Regions from separate parts of the Mesorhizobium sp. NZP2077 genome, predicted to be linked through region 3. Evidence: predicted binding sites of a transcription regulator. Region 3 holds the regulator's gene; each other region holds the start of a gene.
The links. Region 3 encodes HrcA, which represses chaperone genes, less so after heat shock. Its sites were predicted from a motif close to GTTAGCACTCNCNNNNNGNGAGTGCTAAC; they were not measured.
Positions count from the first base shown of each region.

Region 1 (7,193 bases), 3.1 Mb from region 3:
GCCGCCGGGGAGCTCGAAAATGCTCGGTCCGCCGAAGATCAAGGTAGACGCGTTGCAGATGCTGACCTGCCCCCCGCCGTTGCAGGCGTTATCGCTGCGGCCGATCTTGAAGGTGCCGGCGCCGAAGGTCGTGGTGCCGTAACCCGTGGTCAGCCCCTTGGCGAAGTTGAACGTGCCGGCGCCAAAGCTTGTTGTTCCGGCGGTGGTGACCTGCTTGCCGAAATTGTAGGTGCCGGCCCCGAACGTGGTGGTTCCCGCCGTGGTGAGGGTCTTGGCGAAGTTGTAGGTGCCTGGCCCGAAATTGGTGGTGGCACTGGTCGTGAGATCGCCGGCGATATTGTAGACGGTCGTTGCCGCGCCGCTTGTGGCGAAGTTGAGGTTGATGCCGCCGCCGATGGTGACGATGCCCAGGTTGACCGTGGTTTTGCCGCCGCAGTCCAGCGTCCAGGTCGATGACGACGATGCCCAACTGGCGGTGCAGCCGACTGCGTTCGCCTGGCCCTGAGTGGGGCCTTGGTTCCAGCCGAAGTCGATGTCTTTGCCGTTGGGAGTGGTCGGCGCTGTTGGCGCGGCCGTTGTCGAAAGCGCGGCAACCGTTGCAATGCGGGCCACCGCGGCCGTGACCGCGGCATTGCTGGCCAGCGGGTCGGGGGTTGATTTCTTGGTGATCACCGCGGTCGCCCCACCTGGGCCGGTGATGCCGTTGCAAGGCTGGCTCGGGGCGGCGGCGGAATTGTAGTTGACGCCGAGCGCCGAAATGCTGGTGCCGCACGGGACGGTCACCGTGTTGTTGGAAGAGACGGTGCATTTCGGTGCCGAGATCGAGGTGCCGCCGCTCAGCGTCAGGCCGGTCTGTATGCCGTCGAGCGCAAGCATGCATCCGGGCGTCTGCGGCTGTGCGCCAACCTCTGCCACGGAATTTGCGTAGATCTGCAGTTGCTGGCGATCATTGAGGACGCGTGCCAGGAACAGGGTCCTGTAGGTGTTGATCGACACCGAGACGGCGTTGACGCTGGTCGTTTTCGGGGAAGCAACCAGGCTGACCTGTACATTGGCGGCGGTGACGCCGTTGAGCACCGCGACGCTGACGGCGGTCGCAGTCATCTGGTCGGTGGACTTGTTCACATTGTAGGCAAGCGCCCCTGCATAGGCCGACAGGTCGGCCACGCGCTGATTGTCGGCCCGCTCGACCAGAGCGGCGCCATATTCGGTCACCAGGGCGGCCATGCCGATCAGCACCGGCATCACCAGTGCCGAGATGATCAGCACGTTGCCGTCGCGGTTCCGCAAAAATCGCCGGAAAAACTGCATCGATGGTTACCCGACACGCTACACGCTGGAGCAACCTCTCCGTGCTCTCGCCCTTTAGTAATCGCAAATATGTTAAAAAATATTGTCCGACAAATTTGCGCGGCGCCGCCAAGGCGTAGTCGGAGTCGCTGATTTTGCTTAGAAAACTGCACAAGAAGGAGGCAGTTCCAAAAAGGTGAGATCACTCCGCGCTCGTGAGATATCAGCAAAGGCACAACAAAAAAGGGCGCCTTTCGGCGCCCTTTCCGTATCTGAAGGCTGATAGGGCTGGATTAGAAATCCATACCACCCATGCCGCCCATGCCGCCGCCGCCCATGCCGCCAGGCATGCCGCCGCCAGCCGACTCCTTCTTCGGAGCCTCCGCGATCATGGCTTCGGTGGTGACGAGCAGGCCGGCAACCGAGGCCGCGTCCTGGAGGGCCGTACGGACAACCTTGACCGGATCGACGATACCCATGGCGATCATGTCGCCATATTCGCCGGTCTGGGCGTTGTAGCCGAAGGTCGCTCCCTTGTTCTCAAGGATCTTGCCTGCAACGATCGAAGCTTCCGCACCGGCGTTCGAGGCGATCTGACGGGCCGGAGCCTGCAGTGCGCGACGCACGATGTTGATGCCAGCTGCCTGGTCGGCATTGGCGCCGGTGGCCTTGATGTTGGCCGAAGCGCGCAGGAGAGCGACGCCACCGCCTGCAACGATGCCTTCTTCGACGGCCGCGCGGGTCGCGTTGAGGGCGTCATCGACGCGGTCCTTCTTTTCCTTGACTTCGACTTCCGTCGCACCGCCGACGCGGATCACCGCAACGCCGCCCGCGAGCTTCGCGAGACGTTCCTGCAGCTTCTCCTTGTCGTAGTCCGAAGTGGTCTCTTCGATCTGCTGCTTGATCTGGGCAACGCGGCCCTGGATCTCGGCCTTCTTGCCGGCGCCGTCGACGATGGTGGTGTTCTCCTTGGAGATCGACACCTTCTTGGCGCGGCCGAGCATGTTGAGGCCGACGTTCTCGAGCTTGATGCCGAGGTCTTCCGAGATGACCTGGCCACCGGTCAGGATGGCGATGTCTTCCAGCATGGCCTTGCGGCGATCGCCGAAGCCCGGAGCCTTGACGGCGGCGATCTTCAGGCCGCCACGCAGCTTGTTGACGACCAGCGTGGCCAGAGCCTCGCCTTCGACGTCTTCCGAGATGATGAGCAGCGGCTTGGAGGTCTGCACGACGGCTTCGAGAACCGGCAGCATGGCCTGGAGGTTGGAGAGCTTCTTCTCGTGCAGCAGGATGTAGACGTCCTCGAGCTCGGCAACCATCTTGTCGGCGTTGGTGACGAAGTAGGGCGAGAGGTAGCCGCGGTCGAACTGCATGCCTTCGACGACTTCGAGTTCGGTCTCGGCGGTCTTGGCTTCCTCAACGGTGATGACGCCTTCGTTGCCGACCTTCTGCATCGCTTCCGCGATCATCTTGCCGACCGACTCGTCGCCATTGGCCGAGATGGTGCCGACCTGGGCAACTTCCTCGGAGGTCTTGATCTTCTTGGCAGCCTTGCCGAGAGCCGCGACGACTTCGGTGACGGCCAGATCGATACCGCGCTTCAGGTCCATCGGGTTCATGCCGGCGGCAACGGCCTTGTGGCCTTCCTGGACGATCGACTGCGCCAGAACGGTCGCGGTCGTGGTGCCGTCGCCGGCGATGTCGTTGGTCTTCGAAGCAACTTCGCGGACCATCTGCGCGCCCATGTTCTCGAACTTGTCTTCAAGCTCGATTTCCTTGGCGACGGTGACGCCGTCCTTGGTGATGCGCGGGGCGCCGAACGACTTGTCGATGACGACGTTGCGGCCCTTGGGGCCGAGGGTCACCTTCACCGCGTCGGCGAGGATGTTGACGCCGCGCAGCATGCGCTCGCGGGCATCACGGGAGAATTTTACGTCTTTAGCAGCCATTTTTTAGCTCCTGGCAGGGGCTTGGGGTAAGCCCGAATTCAGTTGACGGTGAGGCCGATAATCAGCCGATGATGCCCATGATGTCGGATTCCTTCATGATCAGAAGGTCTTCGCCATTGAGCTTGACTTCGGTGCCCGACCACTTGCCGAACAGGATGCGGTCGCCAGCCTTGACGTCCAGCGGGACCAGCTTGCCAGCTTCGTCGCGAGCGCCGGAGCCGACGGCGATGATTTCGCCTTCCTGCGGCTTTTCCTTTGCCGTATCCGGGATGATGATCCCGCCGGCGGTCTTGGATTCGGATTCGACCCGGCGAACGACCACGCGGTCATGAAGCGGGCGGAACTTCGACTTTGCCATTTTTTCTTCCTCGATGAGAACGGTGAGAAACAGTTCCTCCGTCCGGCGAAGCCGGACATGTGGTTAGCACTCACCAAGGGCGAGTGCTAACGTAGCGCTGAAATAGGCTGCCGACCTCAGAGAGTCAAGGCGCGCGGGAAGGGGCAATCGCAGGAAATTTTTCTCGTGCTGCCGGGCGATTGCGCAAAATAAGGGCTGCCGCCCGAACTCTGCCCGAATGCCGTCCTGCCGATCGGCAATCAGTGTCCGAGACTTAAGCCGATTTCCCGGGTTTCAAAATCAAGCAGCAGGCTGTTCTTCTCGAAATACCGGATGCCGACGATGTTGTGTTCAAGCCCGGGAATGACCTCCACTTCGGGATTGTAGGTTGTCTTGAAATTCCAATCCTCCTGGCCGTCTGCTTTTACCAGGACCTTTGTGCCGGGGTTCAGCGATGAGTACGGCGCCGAGGCGTCGGCAGGGACCATAATTGTTGAGTTGCCCGTATCGTAAAGCGTCGGCCGACATGTCGGTTCAAATCCCCATGAGATACAGGCGTCGATAGTGGGAAAATTGTATCGCCGGCTGGCCTCTTTCCATCTTTGCACCCTGAAGTCCTTTTTTACGTCCTGCGGCACGCCGATGTGGAGCGCCTCCACTTGCGGACAATTGCCGGCCTCATTCGTGCAGATTTTCCACTTTGCTCCTATCGGCGAGAGGTAATAGCCCCTGTCCAGGCCCGGGCCGACGCTTACAAGCGCGAGCGGCGATTTGATCATCCGATCTGGCCCGCCTCCGCCAACTGGCGAGATGCCGAAAATGCCCTTGGGCCAGAGCGGGCCACCAACGATTTCTCCGGTGCTGCGCCTGACTTGCTTGTAGCGGATGAGGAATGGGATCGTGGTGTCGGTGGAGACTGGGGATTTCGGCGAACCGAAAGTCACGCGAGCGTAGGCGATGTTGCCATACTCATCGTAGGTTGCGTAGTTCATAACAGCCTGTTGGGTGCTGACCCTTATCCCGTCTATCTCCAGATCGTGCGTGATCTTGATTCCCGTGTCCGAGCAGATCTCTGCTGGGAGCACCGATTGGCATTCGATCGTCATTCCGCTCGATCCGGCATCAAACAGGATCGGCTGGTTTACCGTGTGATTGCCGAGCGAAAGGACCTTCACGTAAAGCATGCGAACATTCCTTGGCCTTCCCGGGTACTCCAATTTGATCAGGGGTACGGTCGATGCGCGTTCGTCTCCGGATTGGGCTGGTGACAATGTGGCCCCAAGCGCCAAGGCGATTGCCATCAGACGTGCAAAGCATCGAAAGCGAATCTCCAAAATATCCCCCCGCAGGACTGAACTGCCGGAGAAAGTCTAGTTTGCGGCTGGCCGATGTAAAGTTTGTTGAGCGTGGCGGACCGGGTCCGTTGCGGCGAAACAGGCCGGATATTCATGTCGGCCGAGACTTCGATGTGCCGGCGTTACCCACCGATTATCATTCGACAACAGCCGTCCCAAAAAGCTTACCGGTGCCTCGGCGACCCAAGCACCAACAGCGGGCACCGCTCGGCGAGCCCATAGCTACCGGTCAAAGCGATGCGGACATCACCAAAGAAGGCTTGCGCCTCGCTCACCAGTGCAGTCGCCGGCGCGAAGCTGTAGATGGCCGGCGAGTTCCGATAGACATCGATGGTGCCAATGGTGAGCAGGTCCCAGCCCGTGCGAGCCGAAAGCACTTCGCGGTCGGGAAACAGTGTATCGAATCTTTCCGCGATCGTCCTGACCGGAATGGCATGGTCGGGCTCATCGCCCGTCGCGGTCATGGCGACGCGCCATTTGAGTTCGTGGAAGGTCGAGACACTGCCCGACAGTGCAAGCGCTCGCACCGCCGCCGGATCGTCCGGTGTTTCGGGACCGGCAAAGAGACGCAGTCCAGCTCGGCCGTCGGTGCGCAGTACGCCGGCGATTGACGCAAACAGCGCCCGGCGCGCGGTTGAAAGGCCGAGCGCCGACAGGCAGCCGTCGCCGATCACCGCGTCGACGCTTGCGTCCGACATCGGCAAGTCGAGCCAGTCGCCGTTGATTGCCTTTCGCAACGCGGTGTCGCCTGGCCAGATACCGGCGATCATGTCGGCGGATTCGTCGACGGCCGTCATCGTCGTCCCGAGCCCGGCGAGTTCCGGCGTCACGCCGAGCAGAATGACGTGCGCCTTCGAAAGGTCGAGCTCACGCTCATAGGCTTCAACCGCTTCCGCCGGCGGCCGCAACGGTGGCCCGAGCAATTGCCAGTGCTCTCGAATGGCATTCCAATGGTCGGTCATCCACACCCCCAAGCCGGCATTGTATTTGCAGGCATAATCGAGGACGCTAATGAAACCAAGCTCGGGGGGCGCATGACACGCATCGCGGTTATTACGCATGAGTTCGACAGGTTCGAACGCCGGCGCGGCCCGCTGTTTCGCCGCGACAGTCCCTACATGCTTTTCGATCTGCTGGAGGAACTGAAGCGACGCGGCCATTCCGTCCGCATAATCCCCGGAACGTCGGCAAAGCCGGAGGCCGACATCGCTGTGCTGCACGTCGATGCGACCGTGACGCCCCCCGAATATGTCGAATACGCACGCGCTTTTCCCTTCTGCCTGAATATCGGGGCTGCAGACATCTCCAAGCGACGCGTCAGTGGCGCCGTGATCGGCAAGGATGACGGCTGGCTAGGGTCGGTCATCGTCAAGAGCAATCTCAACAATCTCGGGATGCGGGAGCAGGCGCTCAACCGGCGATCGCTGCGTGCCGGAAAGCCGAAGCCGTTTCCCGGTGTCGAGCCTATCGAGGGCTATCGCGTCTATGCATCCCTTTCGGATGTTGCGCCGGCGGTCTTCGCCCGCGGCGATCTCGTCGTCGAAAAATTCATTCCGGAGCCGGAGTCGGACGGCTTTGGCGCCCGCTTCTGGATATTCTGTGGCGAGCGCGAGCGCTGCACTCGCCATGTCTCGCCGCAGAGCCTCGTCAAGGGCGACGACACGATCCGCCGTGAGCCGGTACCGGTTCCCGAGGAGCTTCGCGCGCTGAGGCGCCAGCTTGGCTTCGACTACGGAAAGTTCGATTTCGTCATGCATGAGGGCAGGGCGGTGCTGCTGGATGCCAACAAAACGCCCGGCGGCGCCCGTAACCTTTCTGCGTTTGTGGCTGCCGGCAATGCCAACCTTGCCGACGGCTTCGAAGGCCTTATCCGCCAGGTCGCATAGCGGGCGCTCTGATGCTCACGCCGCCCGACACCTCTCATTCGGCGCAGCTCCCGACGATCGCCAGCGCTACAAAAACAGCCGCAACTGGGTGTGGATGATCGACCGGTAATCCTCGATGGTCCGACGGCTTTCCGCTTCGCCTTCCGCAAGCGCCAGACGCACCACGCCACCGGCGAGCTGGAAGATCAAAAGAACCATGCGTTCGAACTGCTCGTGCTTGCCCGGCTCGAGCAAGGCGATGACATGGTCGCAGAACATCTTGGCCTGATATCGGGTTTCGGCGATGTCGAGATTCTTCAGCGCCTTGTCGGCCTGGATGGCGTTCTGCAGATCCTGGATGGCCGGATCGCCGGCGACGCGGCTGAGGTAGTCGTCA
Region 1 covers NZ_CP051293.1:5,029,184-5,036,376, reverse strand. Annotated here, with positions in the region: gene HGP13_RS25225 (TadE/TadG family type IV pilus assembly protein) at 1-1,311, opposite strand, end outside; gene groL (chaperonin GroEL) at 1,584-3,239, opposite strand; gene groES (co-chaperone GroES) at 3,301-3,597, opposite strand; gene HGP13_RS25210 (hypothetical protein) at 3,837-4,760, opposite strand; gene HGP13_RS25205 (class I SAM-dependent methyltransferase) at 5,096-5,893, opposite strand; gene HGP13_RS25200 (hypothetical protein) at 5,966-6,817, shown strand; gene HGP13_RS25195 (TetR/AcrR family transcriptional regulator) at 6,884-7,193, opposite strand, start outside.
Region 1: a site for HrcA is predicted at 3,660-3,688, ahead of groES (co-chaperone GroES). Genes of this name have one in related genera too.

Region 2 (7,193 bases), 970 kb from region 3:
GCGACGCGCGCAGCAGGGCAACGCCGCCGCCGGCAACGATGCCTTCTTCCACGGCCGCGCGGGTCGCGTTGAGGGCGTCATCGACGCGGTCCTTCTTTTCCTTGACTTCGACTTCCGTCGCGCCGCCGACGCGGATGACGGCAACGCCGCCCGCGAGCTTGGCGAGACGCTCCTGCAGCTTCTCCTTGTCGTAGTCCGAGGTGGTCTCCTCGATCTGCTGCTTGATCTGGGCGACGCGGCCCTGGATCTCTTCCTTCTTGCCGGCGCCGTCGACGATGGTGGTGTTTTCCTTGGAGATCGACACCTTCTTGGCGCGGCCGAGCATGTTGAGGCCGACGTTCTCGAGCTTGATGCCGAGGTCTTCCGAGATGACCTGGCCACCAGTGAGGATGGCGATGTCTTCCAGCATGGCCTTGCGGCGATCACCGAAGCCCGGCGCCTTGACGGCGGCGATCTTCAGGCCGCCACGCAGCTTGTTGACGACCAGCGTGGCCAGGGCCTCGCCTTCGACGTCTTCCGAGATGATGAGCAGCGGCTTCGAGGTCTGCACGACGGCTTCGAGAACCGGCAGCATGGCCTGGAGGTTGGAGAGCTTCTTCTCGTGGAGCAGGATGTAGGCGTCCTCGAGATCGGCAACCATCTTGTCGGCGTTGGTGACGAAGTAGGGCGAGAGATAGCCGCGATCGAACTGCATGCCTTCGACGACTTCGAGTTCGGTCTCGGCGGTCTTGGCTTCCTCGACCGTGATGACGCCTTCGTTGCCGACCTTCTGCATCGCTTCCGCGATCATGGCGCCGACCGACTCGTCGCCGTTGCCGGCGATCGTGCCGACCTGGGCAACCTCTTCCGAGGTCTTGATCTTCTTGGCGTTCTTGATCAGCGTTGCGACGACGTCGGTGACGGCGAGGTCGATGCCGCGCTTCAGGTCCATCGGGTTCATGCCGGCGGCAACCGCCTTGTGGCCTTCCTGGACGATCGACTGCGCCAGAACGGTCGCGGTCGTGGTGCCGTCGCCGGCAATGTCGTTGGTCTTCGAAGCAACTTCGCGGACCATCTGTGCGCCCATGTTTTCGAACTTGTCTTCGAGCTCGATTTCCTTGGCGACGGTGACGCCGTCCTTGGTGATGCGCGGGGCGCCGAACGACTTGTCGATGACGACGTTGCGGCCCTTGGGGCCGAGCGTGACCTTCACCGCGTCGGCGAGGATGTTGACACCACGCAGCATGCGCTCGCGGGCATCACGGGAGAATTTTACGTCTTTGGCAGCCATTTTGTACTCCTGGGCATTTCGCCCGAAATTCAGATTGGATGGTACGGATGAAAGGCGGCGGCGTGTTAGCCGATGATGCCCATGATGTCGGCTTCCTTCATGATCAGAAGGTCTTCGCCATTGAGCTTGACTTCGGTGCCCGACCACTTGCCGAAGAGGATGCGGTCGCCAGCCTTGACGTCCAGCGGGACCAGCTTGCCAGCTTCGTCACGAGCGCCGGAGCCGACAGCGATGATCTCGCCTTCCTGCGGCTTTTCCTTTGCCGTATCCGGGATGATGATCCCGCCGGCGGTCTTGGATTCGGATTCGACCCGGCGAACGACCACGCGGTCATGAAGCGGGCGGAACTTCGACTTTGCCATTTTTTCTTCCTCGATGAGAACGGTGGGAAAAGCGTCCGGCAGCGCCGGACAACCTACAAAGCTCGGCTATGCCGGACCTACTGTTAGCACTCACCAAGGACGAGTGCTAACATGGTGACGGCATAAGGCCTAGGCTGGGGCTAGTCAAGACAAGAGGTGGGCGATCACGATATTCCGGGCGATGCAGGCCTGAAAGAGTTCGAGCGAATCGATGGTGTTCGGAACCTCGGCCCGAAAGATAATATCCGCCCTTTCGGATCGCTAACCCCTTGGGCCTTCAGCGATGCGCAAGCGCCGTTTCGTTGCACCGGAGAGAGCGAGTGTGAGGCGCTGAGCATCTAGTAGCGACCGAGACGTGCCCAGCTTTTGCGTGGGGTGGCCATGCGGGATGTCTCCTGTAGCATTATCGCCCGCACCAGAGGCTTGCCCGTTTATTGGACTGTATTTCTATCCATAGGGTGGATGCATCTCATCGAAACAAACGATTTTCTCAATCTTCCGGAATCTCGCATTGACAGCACCTCACACGTCCTGATTGCCCGCTACCCTCATCGTGTGACAACTGCGAAAAAAGAGCCTGAAAGGAGAAGATCTTTCCATGAGCTCAGACGTGCGATGGAAGTTGCCGCGGGAAAATGAGCTGCAGTTGGATGCCAACGCCTCAGAGCAACCGGAACTCATCCGGTCTCCATAATCCGATTGGTGTTGGTGGGTTGCACAAGCCTGGTCAGGGACGATTTTTGCGACGTGACTGGCAGAGGTATGGCGCCGCACCCACGTCAAAAGGCATTGCTATGGAAAGGAACACAATGGCTGATCAACTCGCAACGGAAATCATTGCCACGATCAAGAACCGCATCGAATCGGAGAGCGGCGAGAGTGCGTCCATCATCGGCGAAATAACGACTGCCACGGAACTGACCTCGCTCGGAGTCGATTCGCTGGGTCTGGCGGATCTCCTCTGGGATGTGGAGCAGGCCTACGACATCAAGATCGACATGAACGCGGCGGATGCCTGGTCGAATCTCAAGAATGTCGGCGACATGGTGGAAGCTGTCCGCGGTTTGCTCGCGAAGGGGGTCTGATTGGACAGGCGAGTCGTCATTACTGGGATGGGCGGGCTTTGCGGCCTAGGCAACAACGCCGCCTCTATCTGAAAAGAGATGCGCGAAGGTCGCTCCGCCATCCGCCCGATGGTCACTTCTGCGCTTCATGAGATGAAGGGCACTGTCGGTACCGAGATCAAGGAGCTGCCCAAGCACGACATCGGCCGCAACCAGCTCGTCTCCATGGACCGCCACAGCTTGCTCGCTGTGCTTGCAGCGCGCGAAGCCATGCAACACGCCGGACTTTCCTGCGATGAGGGAAATCCGTATCGCTTCGGCGCGACAGTGGGCGTCTGCGGCTGGGGAACGGTCGAAGAAACCTACCGCGACCTCCTTTTGGGCGGGGCGAAGCGTGCTGTCATTTACACTGCACCACGGGGGTTGCCGAGCGCCGCTGCCAGCCAGGTCAGCATGAGTCTCGGCCTGCGCGGCCCGGTCTTTGCCATCGCCTCCGCATGCGCATCAGCCAACCATGCGATCGCTTCGGCCGCGGATCAGATCAGGCTCGGCCGGGCCGACGGGATGCTTGCCGGAGGCGCCGAAGCGCCGCTCGTATGCCTTCGAAGGCATGGGAAGCAATGCGCGCGCTCGCTCCGGATACTTGCCGGCCCTTCTCCGCCGACAGGAAGGGAGTGGTGATAGGCGAGGGTGCGGGCATGGCCGTGCTGGAAAGCTATGAGCATGCCGCCGTACGCGGTGCCACAATGCTTGCCGAGATCGCAGGCATCGGCCTTTCCGGCGACGCCTTCCACATCGTCGCGCCGTCTATCGAGGGGCCGGAGGCCGCGATGCGCGCTTGCCTTGCCGACGACGGGCTGAATGCCGAGGACGTGGACTACCTCAACGCCCACGGCACCGGCACCAAGGCCAACGATCAGACCGAGACGGCGGCGATCAAGCGCGTCTTCGGAGACTATGCCTATTCGATGTCGGTCTCGTCCACCAAGTCCATGCACGCGCATTGCCTGGGCGCAGCGAGCGCACTTGAAATGATCGCCTCCGTGATGGCGATCCGGGAGGGCGTCGTGCCGCCGACCGCTAATTATCGCGAGCCAGATCCCGATTGCGATCTCGACGTCACGCCCAATGCGGCGCGCGAGCGCAAAGTGCGCGTGGCACTGAGCAACGCCTTCGCCATGGGCGGCATGAACGCAGTTCTGGCGTTCAAGCAGGTGTAAAAGCGATGCGAGATGCCTCCAGTGACTCTATCTTCGGATCCAAATGCTTGCCGGATCACGATTGTGAAGGACCTGCCCCTTGGACCGCCTCGGTGAATGCGCCAAGTGGCAGCGGAAGCTGGACAAGCCGGGCCCCATTTTTTGGTAAAATTCTCAACTGTTGAAGCGACGTGGACGTACCGCTACCCGGAAGGTTAAGCGAGGCCCTTCGAGTCCGGCTCGAGGGCCTGTCCAAAGCTGTACCCGATAATGTCTGGAAGGCGCATGGCCGCCAGTGACCGCTTCCGTGCGAAGCCGGTCCTTAGAAAGGGAATCGATAAATGTTTGATCTGACCGGCCGCAACGCGCTCGTCACCGGAGCAAGCGGTGGAATCGGCGAGGCCGTGGCGCGGGCGCTGCACGCGCAGGGCGCAACCGTCGGCCTGCACGGCACGCGTGTCGAAAAACTCGAGGTGTTGGCTGCCGAGCTTGGCGGGCGGACAAGACTGTTTCCGGCGAACCTCTCGAACCGTGACGAGGTCAAGGCGCTGGGCGCAAACGCGGAAGCCGAACTCGAAGGCGTCGACATACTGGTCAACAATGCCGGCATCACCAAGGACGGGCTTTTTATCCGCATGTCGGACGCGGACTGGGACGCGGTACTCGAGGTCAACCTGACCGCCGTGGTCCGGCTCACCCGCGAACTGACCCATTCGATGATGCGCCGCCGCAACGGCCGCATCATCAACATCACCTCGGTGTCCGGCGTAACCGGCAATCCCGGCTAGGCGAACTATTGCGCGTCAAAGGCTGGCATGATCGGCATGTCGAAATCGCTGGCGCAGGAGATCGCGACACGCGGCGTGACGGTGAACTGCGTGGCGCCGGGCTTCATCGAATCGGCCATGACCGACAAGCTGAACGACAAGCAGAAAGAAGCGATCATGGCCGCCATTCCGGCCAGGCGCATGGGCACCGGCGTGGAAGTCGCCTCGGCTGTGGTCTACCTGGCCTCGAACGAGGCCGCCTACATCACCGGCCAGACCATTCATGTGAACGGCGGCATGGCAATGATTTAGCCTCAAAAGTTCAGTGCGCCCCGATGACGCGTATCAACAGTGGAGGAAGTCCCACCCATAGCTGTCGGTTGGTCTGGCAACTGACGAGCGGGTCGGTCGGGCAACTGGCCGGGTCGAAGCCTCGTGATAAAGGCCGCCTTGGGGCCGAGGCTAGACAAGCTCTTTGAAACGCATGCTTTCCTATCCATAGCGTGGATGCATTCATCGAAACAAAGGATTTTGCCCATTCTGCAGAACGTCGCATAGTAAGATTTCAAAGATGTAAGCCAAAAGGTAATTATCGATGTTTGTATTGGCTCCGAGCAGTATTTTTCTGGTGTACGCCTTCCGGTGTGCTCGGAACACAACCGAGTCGCATGTTCATTGCGGCTAGTTTCTTCGGTGACCTGCGCAAGCTACATCGAGCCGGCTCGATGCGACAAGCGTCCTCCTGCTAGGCGCTTCCCCAACAAAACAGCAACAATGATGAGGTCTTTCCATGTGCTCTGACGTGCGGTGGAGGTTGTGCTGGGAAAATGAGTTGCAACAGGCCGACCATGTCGAACTCTCCGAGTTTTTCCGAAAGACCTACGGACCGACTGGGGCCTTCAACGCAGAGCCATTCGAAGGCGGCCGTAGCTGGGCCGGTGCGAGGCCGGAGCTCCGCGCAATCAGCTACGACGCGCACGGCGTAGCGGGTCATATCGGCATACTACGCCGCTTCATCAAAGTTGACGAGGTCGAGCTCCTGGTGGCCGACCTGGGGTTGTACGGGGTGCGACCGGATCTTGAGGGACAAGGGATCAGTCATTCAATGCGCCTTGTATATCCAGTGTTGCAGCAGCTTGGGGTTCCATTCGCTTTCGGCACCGTTCGGCACGCGATGCGGAACCATATGGAGAGGTTCTGCAGAGACGGCCTGGCGGCGATTGTGTCGGGCGTTCGTGTGCGGTCCACTCTCGCAGATGTGTATCTCGACCTGCCGACCACGCGCGTCGAGGACGTGCTCGTCGTGGTTGTGCCGATTGGACGCTCGATGAGTGAGTGGCCATCCGGCACCCTGATCGTTCGGAACGGTCCGGAGCTATGAAACATCTTGAAGGTGCCGGGTGATGGCGCTGAGGACAAGAGCGGCGGTTTTTTTGCAGAGCTACTCGGACTGAATACGCGTTCCCATTCACGTTAGCTGTGGATAACAAGGCTGAATTAACATGCAAAATCTGCGCATCTAAGTCGATCCGAGCACGAGGTTGCACGCGCACGGATTTTGCGGACCTGAATCGCCGTCACCCTGAAATCGACGAGGCATCGGCTATCCCAAAATTGGGGCTTGACGTTACGTAAGGTCCCATGTTTTCCGATGTGCGGGAACGGCTTCCAGTCTCATCCTAAGGGCGACGAAAATGAGGGGCAGTAATGGTGGCTGGCGAACCTAATGACGTGCGCGTCAAGCGGTGCGGTGGGGGATGGGTCGTTCATACTGTTGAGGACGGCAAACTGACAGTTCTTCGGTTCAAGACACAGTCTCCCGCCGAAAATTTCGCCGATGGCCAACGAGCCAGGCTCGGCCTTGCTGCCAAGCCGCCGATCGACGAACGCTGATATGCAACCGGATCAGGCGTTAGATGGCTGGTGAGCCCATGGTGCCGGCGGGAAACACTTTGCCGAAGGCCCACCTCAGTGCTGCTTGCGACCGTTCGGCTAGCCATATTCGCGATGATGGTTGGCACCGCTGCCGATGCGGAAGACGATGGCCTGCTTGATCGACACGGCGGCAAAGATCATGAAAAGCCAGGTCGTCAAGGACCCAGCCGCGGCGCTTGAGAAGGCAGCAAGAATTTGCAAGCCGCCACCGCAAGTAACCTGAGACAAGGGTCAGACATGCAAACCGCTGTTCGCCGATCAGCAGATGCGAGACATTGCGCCATCCCACGAAGGCCCACGGTGCCCAAGGCGCAGTGGGCATCAGCCTTTCGAAGCTGAGCGTCAGCAACTTCGTCGAGTCTTAGACTAGACGCTCTTCAGTGCCGAGCACGTTGCAACGGGGCGAAGAGGCTCGCACATCTGTGGAGCGCGGCTCACGCCCCGGAGACCAGGGCAGGAATGACCAAAGGCTCATCCGCCTCGTCAAGAATCGCGAAACTGTAACGGCCGTCTGTGTCAATATCGACGGAGTAGCTCAGGCGGTCGAGTATGTGGTTATCCTGGTCGAACGTGACGATCCGCGGCTTCAGCGAAGT
Region 2 covers NZ_CP051293.1:7,139,103-7,146,295, reverse strand. Annotated here, with positions in the region: gene groL (chaperonin GroEL) at 1-1,270, opposite strand, end outside; gene groES (co-chaperone GroES) at 1,336-1,632, opposite strand; gene HGP13_RS35055 (acyl carrier protein) at 2,442-2,717, shown strand; partial or broken gene HGP13_RS35050 (beta-ketoacyl-[acyl-carrier-protein] synthase family protein) at 2,718-3,916, shown strand; partial or broken gene fabG (3-oxoacyl-[acyl-carrier-protein] reductase) at 4,237-4,974, shown strand; gene HGP13_RS35040 (NodA family N-acyltransferase) at 5,453-6,043, shown strand; gene panD (aspartate 1-decarboxylase) at 7,032-7,193, opposite strand, start outside.
Region 2: a site for HrcA is predicted at 1,715-1,743, ahead of groES (co-chaperone GroES). Genes of this name have one in related genera too.

Region 3 (7,193 bases):
GCGGGGTTTTCGAATTGCTGCGGGATGATGGCGTTGGGGATCGTCGCGGCCAGTTCGTCGGCTTTGGCGATGGCGCCCTTCATGCCTTTCGGGCCTTCGGTCAGCACCAGTTCGGCGCCGAGCAGCGCCAGCATTTTTCTGCGCTCGACCGACATCGTCTCCGGCATGGTCAAGATCAGCTTGTAGCCCTTGGCGGCGGCGGCGAAGGCGAGCGCGATGCCGGTATTGCCGGAGGTCGGTTCGACCAGCGTCGTCTTGCCGGGCGAAATCTTGCCGGCCGCCTCCAGCGCCTCGATCATCGCCACGCCGATGCGGTCCTTGACCGAGGCGATCGGGTTGAAGAATTCGAGCTTGGCAACGAGATTGGCGACGATGCCCTTCTCCTTGGCGAACTTGTCGAGCCGTACCAGGGGCGTGTCGCCGATCGTGTCGGTGATGGAACTGTAGATGCGGCCGCGGCCGGGGATGCGGGCGGAGGTGACGGGCTTGTTCATTGGTTTCGCTCCCAGAATTTCAGGCAAGTGGAGAATTTCAGGCAAGTAGCGTTGCAACCGGCAAGATAAGGCTTTCAGCCGCGCAACATAAGCTGTCGGCCGGAAATATCCGAGTGGGGCCTGTGTCTAAAACGCCCCTGTCCCGGAAAAGCATTTCGCGGGGAGGCCTGCCCCCGGAATGTTTTGGCGGAAAGGGTGCTACTGGCGGGCCGCGATCGCTGCCGCTGCTCCTACCATGAAGCCGGCGGCGGTGCGGTTCAGCACTTTCAGCGCACGCGGCGATTTCAGGAACCAGCGCGCCTTGGCCGCCAGCGCCAGATAGGGAACCAGCACGACGAACAGGACGACGATCGTCAGTGCGACGAGAATGCCGTAGTCGGCCAGCGTGATCGTCTTCAGGTCGACGATGGTCGGCGTTATCGCCAGATAGAAGATCATCGTCTTCGGATTGCCGAGCGTGACGGTGAGGCCGGCGATGAAGCTCGAAACCAGTCCGCCTTTGCCTTTTTTCGCTTCGACGGTTTCGGGCGTGATGCCCGCAGTCCAGAAGCGCCAGCCCAGAAATGCGAGATAGGCGACACCCAGCCATTTGATGGCGAGGAACACCATGCCGAAGGTCTGCGCGACGAAGGCGAGGCCGAGCACGACGGCGGTCAGATAGGTGAGGTCGCCCAGCATCAGGCCAAAGGACATGGCCAGCGACGAACGAAAGCCGGAGCCGAGCGCCCGCGCGACAAGCGCGGTGACGCCGGGGCCCGGAATGGCGGCTGCGATGCCGAGGGCGGCACTGTAGGCGAGGAAGCCGGTGAGGGTCATGGCGAATGGTCCTGGGTCAGGCGGCCTTTTCGCATGGAACGGGCCAGGATTGAATTCCCTGGCGGGCGGAATCCATTGCACCAGCTATCTCGGCCTTCGCCTTACGAGGCCCCCTCATCCGGCCGCTACGCGGCCACCTTCTCCCCGAGGGGGAGAAGAGAGAAGGCGCCAGCGCCGGCAGGCTCCTCTCCCCGCCGGGGAGAGGTCGGATTGCCCCCAATTGCCCTTTGCAATTCGGTTTTGGCAATCCGGGTGAGGGGGCCTGCGCCGTCCCTACCTAGGATTCCTCAGGACCGCCCGCCACCATAAGTCACGCGCCAGATGGTGCCGTTGCCGTCCTCGGTCATGATCAGCGCGCCATCGGCCGCCACCGCCACGCCCACCGGCCGGCCCCACACCTCGCCGTTGGAGACGACGAAGCCGGTCATGAAATCCTCGTATTCGCCGGTCGGCTTGCCATCCCTGAACAGCAGGCGGACGACCTTGTAGCCGGTCCTGTTGCCGCGATTCCACGAACCGTGTAGGGCGACAAAGGCGTCGCCCCTGTATTCCCTGGGAAAACCGGCGTCGGCGGGTAAGTCCTTGCGGTCGTAGAAGGCGATGTTGAGCGGCGCCGAATGCGCCTGCATCAGCACGTCGGGAATGGTTGCCTTGCCGGCGAGATCGGGTCGCGCGCCCGTGTGGCGCGGATCCTCGTGGTTGCCGATATAGTACCAGGGCCAGCCATAGAAGGCGCCGTCCTTGACCGAGGTGGCGTATTCGGTGGGCACATTGTCGCCGAGCGCGTCGCGCTCGTTGACGACGCACCACAGCGCGCCGGTCGCCGGTTGGATGGTCATGCCCGAACAGTTGCGCAGGCCGGTGGCGACGATGCGGCCGTTCTTGCCGTCGGAATCGAAGGCCAGCACATCGGCGCGGCCGTCCTCGGAGCCCCAGGTGGCGCCCAGCGGCTTCGACTTCACCCACGCGTCGATGCCGCCATCCGGCGCCTTGCCCATATCCTCGGCGACATTCGAACCCGAGCCGACCGACAGATAGAGCGTCTTGCCGTCAGGCGAAAAAACGATGTCGCGCGTCCAGTGATGGTTCGAGGGAATGTTGTCGACGATGGTTTCCGGCTCGCCCGATGCCTTCAGGTCGCCCTTGCGGTAGGCAAAGCGCACGATACTGTCGCTGTTGGCGACATAGACCCATTGCGGGTCGTCACCCGGCGGGTAGAAGGCAATGCCATAGGGCTGGTTGAGATTGCCGGCGAAAATGCCGTCTTCGGCGGGTTTGGCGCTGCCCTTCGCCAGACGATAGACGCGGATCTGGTTGGCCTCGCTGTCGGCGACGAACAGGTCGCCATTGGGTGCCACGCGCACGACACGCGGATTGTCGATGCCCGAGGCGATCAGCTCGGCCGAGAAGCCCGGCGGCAATTGCGGTTTTGCGCCTGTCGGCATGTCGGCAAGGCCGGCGCTGTTCGACGCCGATTTGGTGACATAGGGCTTTGGCAGGTCTTCCGGCTTGATCAGGCGGCGCACGCCGGGCTTATCGGCGCGCCAGTCGCCAAAGGCCGCCGCACCCTTCAGCACCGGCTGGTCCGCCTGCTCTGCGAATGCCGCGCCTGTGAGCAAGAGGGCGGGAAGCACCAGTCCGGCCAATCGGATCATTTTGTCCTCCATCGGATCGCGAAGGAAACCAACGGCCGGTTTGTCCCCGGGTTCCGCCTCGGATGCGCTGGGGGCGAAAGTCCGGGCTCCGGTCTACGTCCCGGCGGCGTAAAAATCGTCGTCGAGGCGTTTTTCCAGCGCGACCAGATCCGCCGGCAACGGCAGGCCCATGGCGCGCATTTCCTGCAGCTTTTCGCGCAGCTGTTCCTGGATCTCGTGCTGGTCTTCCGGCTGGTTGACCATCTCTTCGAGCAGCAGGCTGATCCGGGCCTTGAGTTCTTCGAGCGCCATTCTTGTTCTCCTCGGTTCTCAGCTCAACGGAGCATGCGCGATATCAACTGCGCGGTGTAGTCGACCATCGGCACGATGCGGGCATAGTTGAGCCGGGTCGGGCCGATGACGCCGAGCGCGCCGACGACGCGGGCATCCTTGTCGCGATAGGGCGCAACCACCAGCGACGAACCCGACAGCGAAAACAGCTTGTTTTCCGAACCGATGAAGATGCGCACGCCCGATCCCTGCTCTGCCAGATCAAGCAGCTGGATCAGTCCGTCCTGCGTCTCCATGTCCTCGAACAAATGCCTGAGCAGTTCGATATCGGCCTGGGCGGTGACGTTTTCGAGCAGGTTGGCGCGGCCGCGCACGATGAGCCGCGCTGGCAGGCCGCTGTCGGCGCCAGCCCACACCGCCAGGCCCTTCTCGACGAGGTCCTGCGACAGCGTATCAAGCGCCGCCCGTGTCTCTTCCTTGATGCGCGCGATCTCGACCCGCGCTTCGGCCAGCGTACGGCCACGAATATGCGCATTGAGGAAATTCGACGCCTCGTGCAATTGCGAAACAGTGATGCCGGCCGGCAATTCGACGACGCGGTTCTCGACGTCGCCATTCTGCGACACCAGCACGGCCAGCGCCTTGGTCGGCTCCAGCTGGATGAATTCGATATGCTTCAGCGCCACCTCGTTCTTGGCGGCCAGCACCAGGCCGGCGCCGCGCGACATGCCCGACAGCATCTGGCTGGCCTCGGTCAGCATGTGTTCCAGCGTCGCGCCCGAGCCGGAGGCCCGCACCTGTGCCTCGATGGTACGGCGCTCCTCGTCGGAGAGGTCGCCAAGTTCCATGAAGGCGTCGACGAAGAAACGCAGGCCGGCTTGGGTCGGCAGCCGACCGGCCGAAATGTGAGGCGCGTAGATCAGGCCAAGATGTTCGAGGTCGCTCATCACGTTGCGGATGGTGGCCGGCGACAGCGAGGAGGGCAGGATGCGCGAGAGGCTACGCGAGCCCACGGGTTCACCATCCCTGAGATAGGAATCGACGATGCGCCGGAAGATGTCACGCGAGCGCATATCCAGCGATTGCAGAGCGGGCGACAGCAAACTTGGTTCGGCGACTGCTTTGGTCATGTGGCCAAAAACCTCCGGCCCAAGGATATAGACTTACACTGGGCCGGCGCAACCCAGTGTCTGTGTCAGACACCCGGTGTCTGTGTCGGATCACCCGGTGCCGCGTTTGCGTTCATCAAGCCATTTTCCTTTGCGCCATGGGCCCCATGCGGCTACAAGCCGGCCAAGATTTCAAAAAGTGACAAGAAAGTAGCCTGAATGCGCCCCTCCAAACGCCAATTCGACGAAATGCGCGCCATCTCCTTCGAGCGCGGCGTCTCCAAGCATGCCGAAGGTTCATGCCTGGTGAAGTTCGGCGACACCCATGTCCTGTGCACCGCAAGCCTCGAGGAGAAGGTGCCCGGCTGGATGCGCAATTCCGGCAAGGGCTGGGTCACCGCCGAATATGGCATGCTGCCGCGTTCGACCGGCGAGCGCATGCGCCGCGAGGCTTCCGCCGGCAAGCAGGGCGGCCGGACGCTGGAAATCCAGCGCCTGATCGGCCGTTCGCTGCGTGCCGTGGTCGATTTGCAGGCGCTGGGCGAACAGCAGATCACCGTCGACTGCGACGTCATCCAGGCCGATGGCGGCACCCGCACCGCCTCGATCACCGGCGGCTGGGTGGCGTTGTATGACTGCCTGCGCTGGATGGAAGCGCGGCATATGGCCAGTGTCGCCAAGGTGCTGAAGGACCATGTCGCGGCGATCTCCTGCGGCATCCATGATGGCCAGCCGGTCATCGACCTCGATTATCTCGAGGATTCTTCGGCCGGCACCGACGCCAATTTCGTCATGACAGGCAAGGGCGGCATTGTCGAGATCCAGGGCACCGCCGAGGGCGAGCCGTTTTCCGAGGATCAGTTCGGGGAATTGATGGGCCTGGCGAAGAAGGGCATCCAGCGCCTGGTCAGCTTGCAGCAGATGGCGGTGGCTTAGGCCATTGGTTTTCTGGTGACACCCTCCGCCATCCTGGAATCAGCCCTGTACGTCACCGATCTGGCGGCGGCGGAAGAATACTATGTCGGCATCCTCGGCCTCACCCTCCTCGGCAAGGTCGACGGCCGCCACCTCTTCTTCCGTTGCGGACCCGGCGTGTTGCTCGTCTTCAACGCCGAGGTAACCAGGATCCCGCCGGCCCCCGACGCCCGACTGCCGGTGCCGCCGCATGGCACGGCCGGCGAAGGCCATCTCTGCTTTGCGGCCAGCGCCGACGAGCTCGCCGGCTGGAAAGCGAATCTGGCGGCAAAAAGAATCGCCATCGAAAGCGAATTCGAATGGCCGCAAGGTGGCCGTTCGATCTATATACGCGACCCCTCGGGCAATTCGATCGAGTTCGCCGAGCCGAGAATCTGGGACCTTTGATGCATACTCTTGATGGCAAGAAGATCGTCGTTGCCAGCCACAATGCCGGCAAGCTGCGCGAATTCGCCGATTTGATGGGGCCGTTCGGGTTCGAGGCGAAGTCCGCGAAGGACTATGGCCTCCCGGAGCCCGACGAGACCGGCACCACTTTCGAGGAAAACGCCTACATCAAGGCGCTGGCCGCCGCACAGGCTACCGGCCTGCCGGCACTGTCGGACGATTCCGGCCTCTGCGTCGACGCGCTCGATGGCGCGCCCGGCGTCTACACCGCCAACTGGGCCGAAACGCCGGATGGCAGCAGAGATTTCGCCATGGCCATGCAGCGCACTGAAGTGGCGCTGCAGGAAGTCGGCGCAGCCTTGGCCGAACAGCGCAAGGGCCGCTTTGTTGCCGTCATCTGTCTCGCTTTCCCTGATGGCGAGGCCGAGTACTATCGCGGCGAGGCCGAAGGCACGCTGGTCTGGCCGCCGCGCGGCGAGCTTGGCTTCGGTTATGATCCGGTGTTTTTGCCGGATGGGTTCGAAAAAACCTTCGGCGAGATGAGCGCCGAGGAGAAGCATGGCTGGAAGCCTGGTCAGGCGACCGCTCTGTCGCACCGCGCCCGCGCCTTCCAGAAATTCGCCAAAGCGAGATTGGGCTCGGCATGACTGGATCCGGCATCACCATGCCGCTGGATCGCAGCCCCGGCTTCGGCGTCTACATCCACTGGCCGTTCTGCGCGGCCAAGTGCCCCTATTGCGACTTCAACAGCCATGTCCGCCACCAGCCGGTCGACCAGGAGCGCTTTGCCGCCGCCTTCGAGGCGGAACTCGCGACCATGCGCCAGCGCACCGGGCCGCGCGAGGTGACCAGCATTTTCCTCGGCGGCGGCACGCCGTCGCTGATGAAGCCGGAAACCGTGGCCAGGGTGCTGGACGCCGTGGCCAAGAACTGGACGGTGCCTGACGGTATCGAGGTGACGCTGGAGGCCAACCCATCCTCGGTCGAGGCCGAACGGTTTCGCGGTTACCGCGCGGCCGGCGTCAACCGCGTCTCGCTCGGCGTGCAGGCGCTCAACGATAAGGATTTGCGTTTCCTCGGCCGCCTGCACAATGTCGACGAGGCACTGCACGCCATCGGGCTGGCACGAGAGATATTTCCGCGCCTGTCCTTCGACCTGATCTATGCCCGGCCCGGCCAGACGCCGGAAGATTGGCAGGCCGAACTCGAACAGGCGATCGGCCACGCCGCCGACCATCTGTCGCTCTACCAGCTGACCATCGAGGAAGGCACGCCGTTCCACGCCCTGCATGCGGCGAAGAAATTCATCATCCCCGACAACGACCACGCCGCCGACCTCTATGCGTTGACGCAGGAGATCACCACAGCGCACGGCCTGCCGGCCTATGAGATTTCCAACCACGCCAGGCCTGGCGCCGAAAGCCGGCACAATCTGACTTACTGGCGCTATGGCGAATATGTCGGCGTTGGCCCCGGCGCGCATGGCC
Region 3 covers NZ_CP051293.1:785,846-793,038, reverse strand. Annotated here, with positions in the region: gene cysK (cysteine synthase A) at 1-494, opposite strand, end outside; gene HGP13_RS03725 (LysE family translocator) at 693-1,310, opposite strand; gene HGP13_RS03720 (sorbosone dehydrogenase family protein) at 1,598-2,965, opposite strand; gene HGP13_RS03715 (hypothetical protein) at 3,059-3,256, opposite strand; gene hrcA (heat-inducible transcriptional repressor HrcA) at 3,280-4,365, opposite strand; gene rph (ribonuclease PH) at 4,564-5,280, shown strand; gene HGP13_RS03700 (VOC family protein) at 5,296-5,706, shown strand; gene rdgB (RdgB/HAM1 family non-canonical purine NTP pyrophosphatase) at 5,706-6,353, shown strand; gene hemW (radical SAM family heme chaperone HemW) at 6,350-7,193, shown strand, end outside.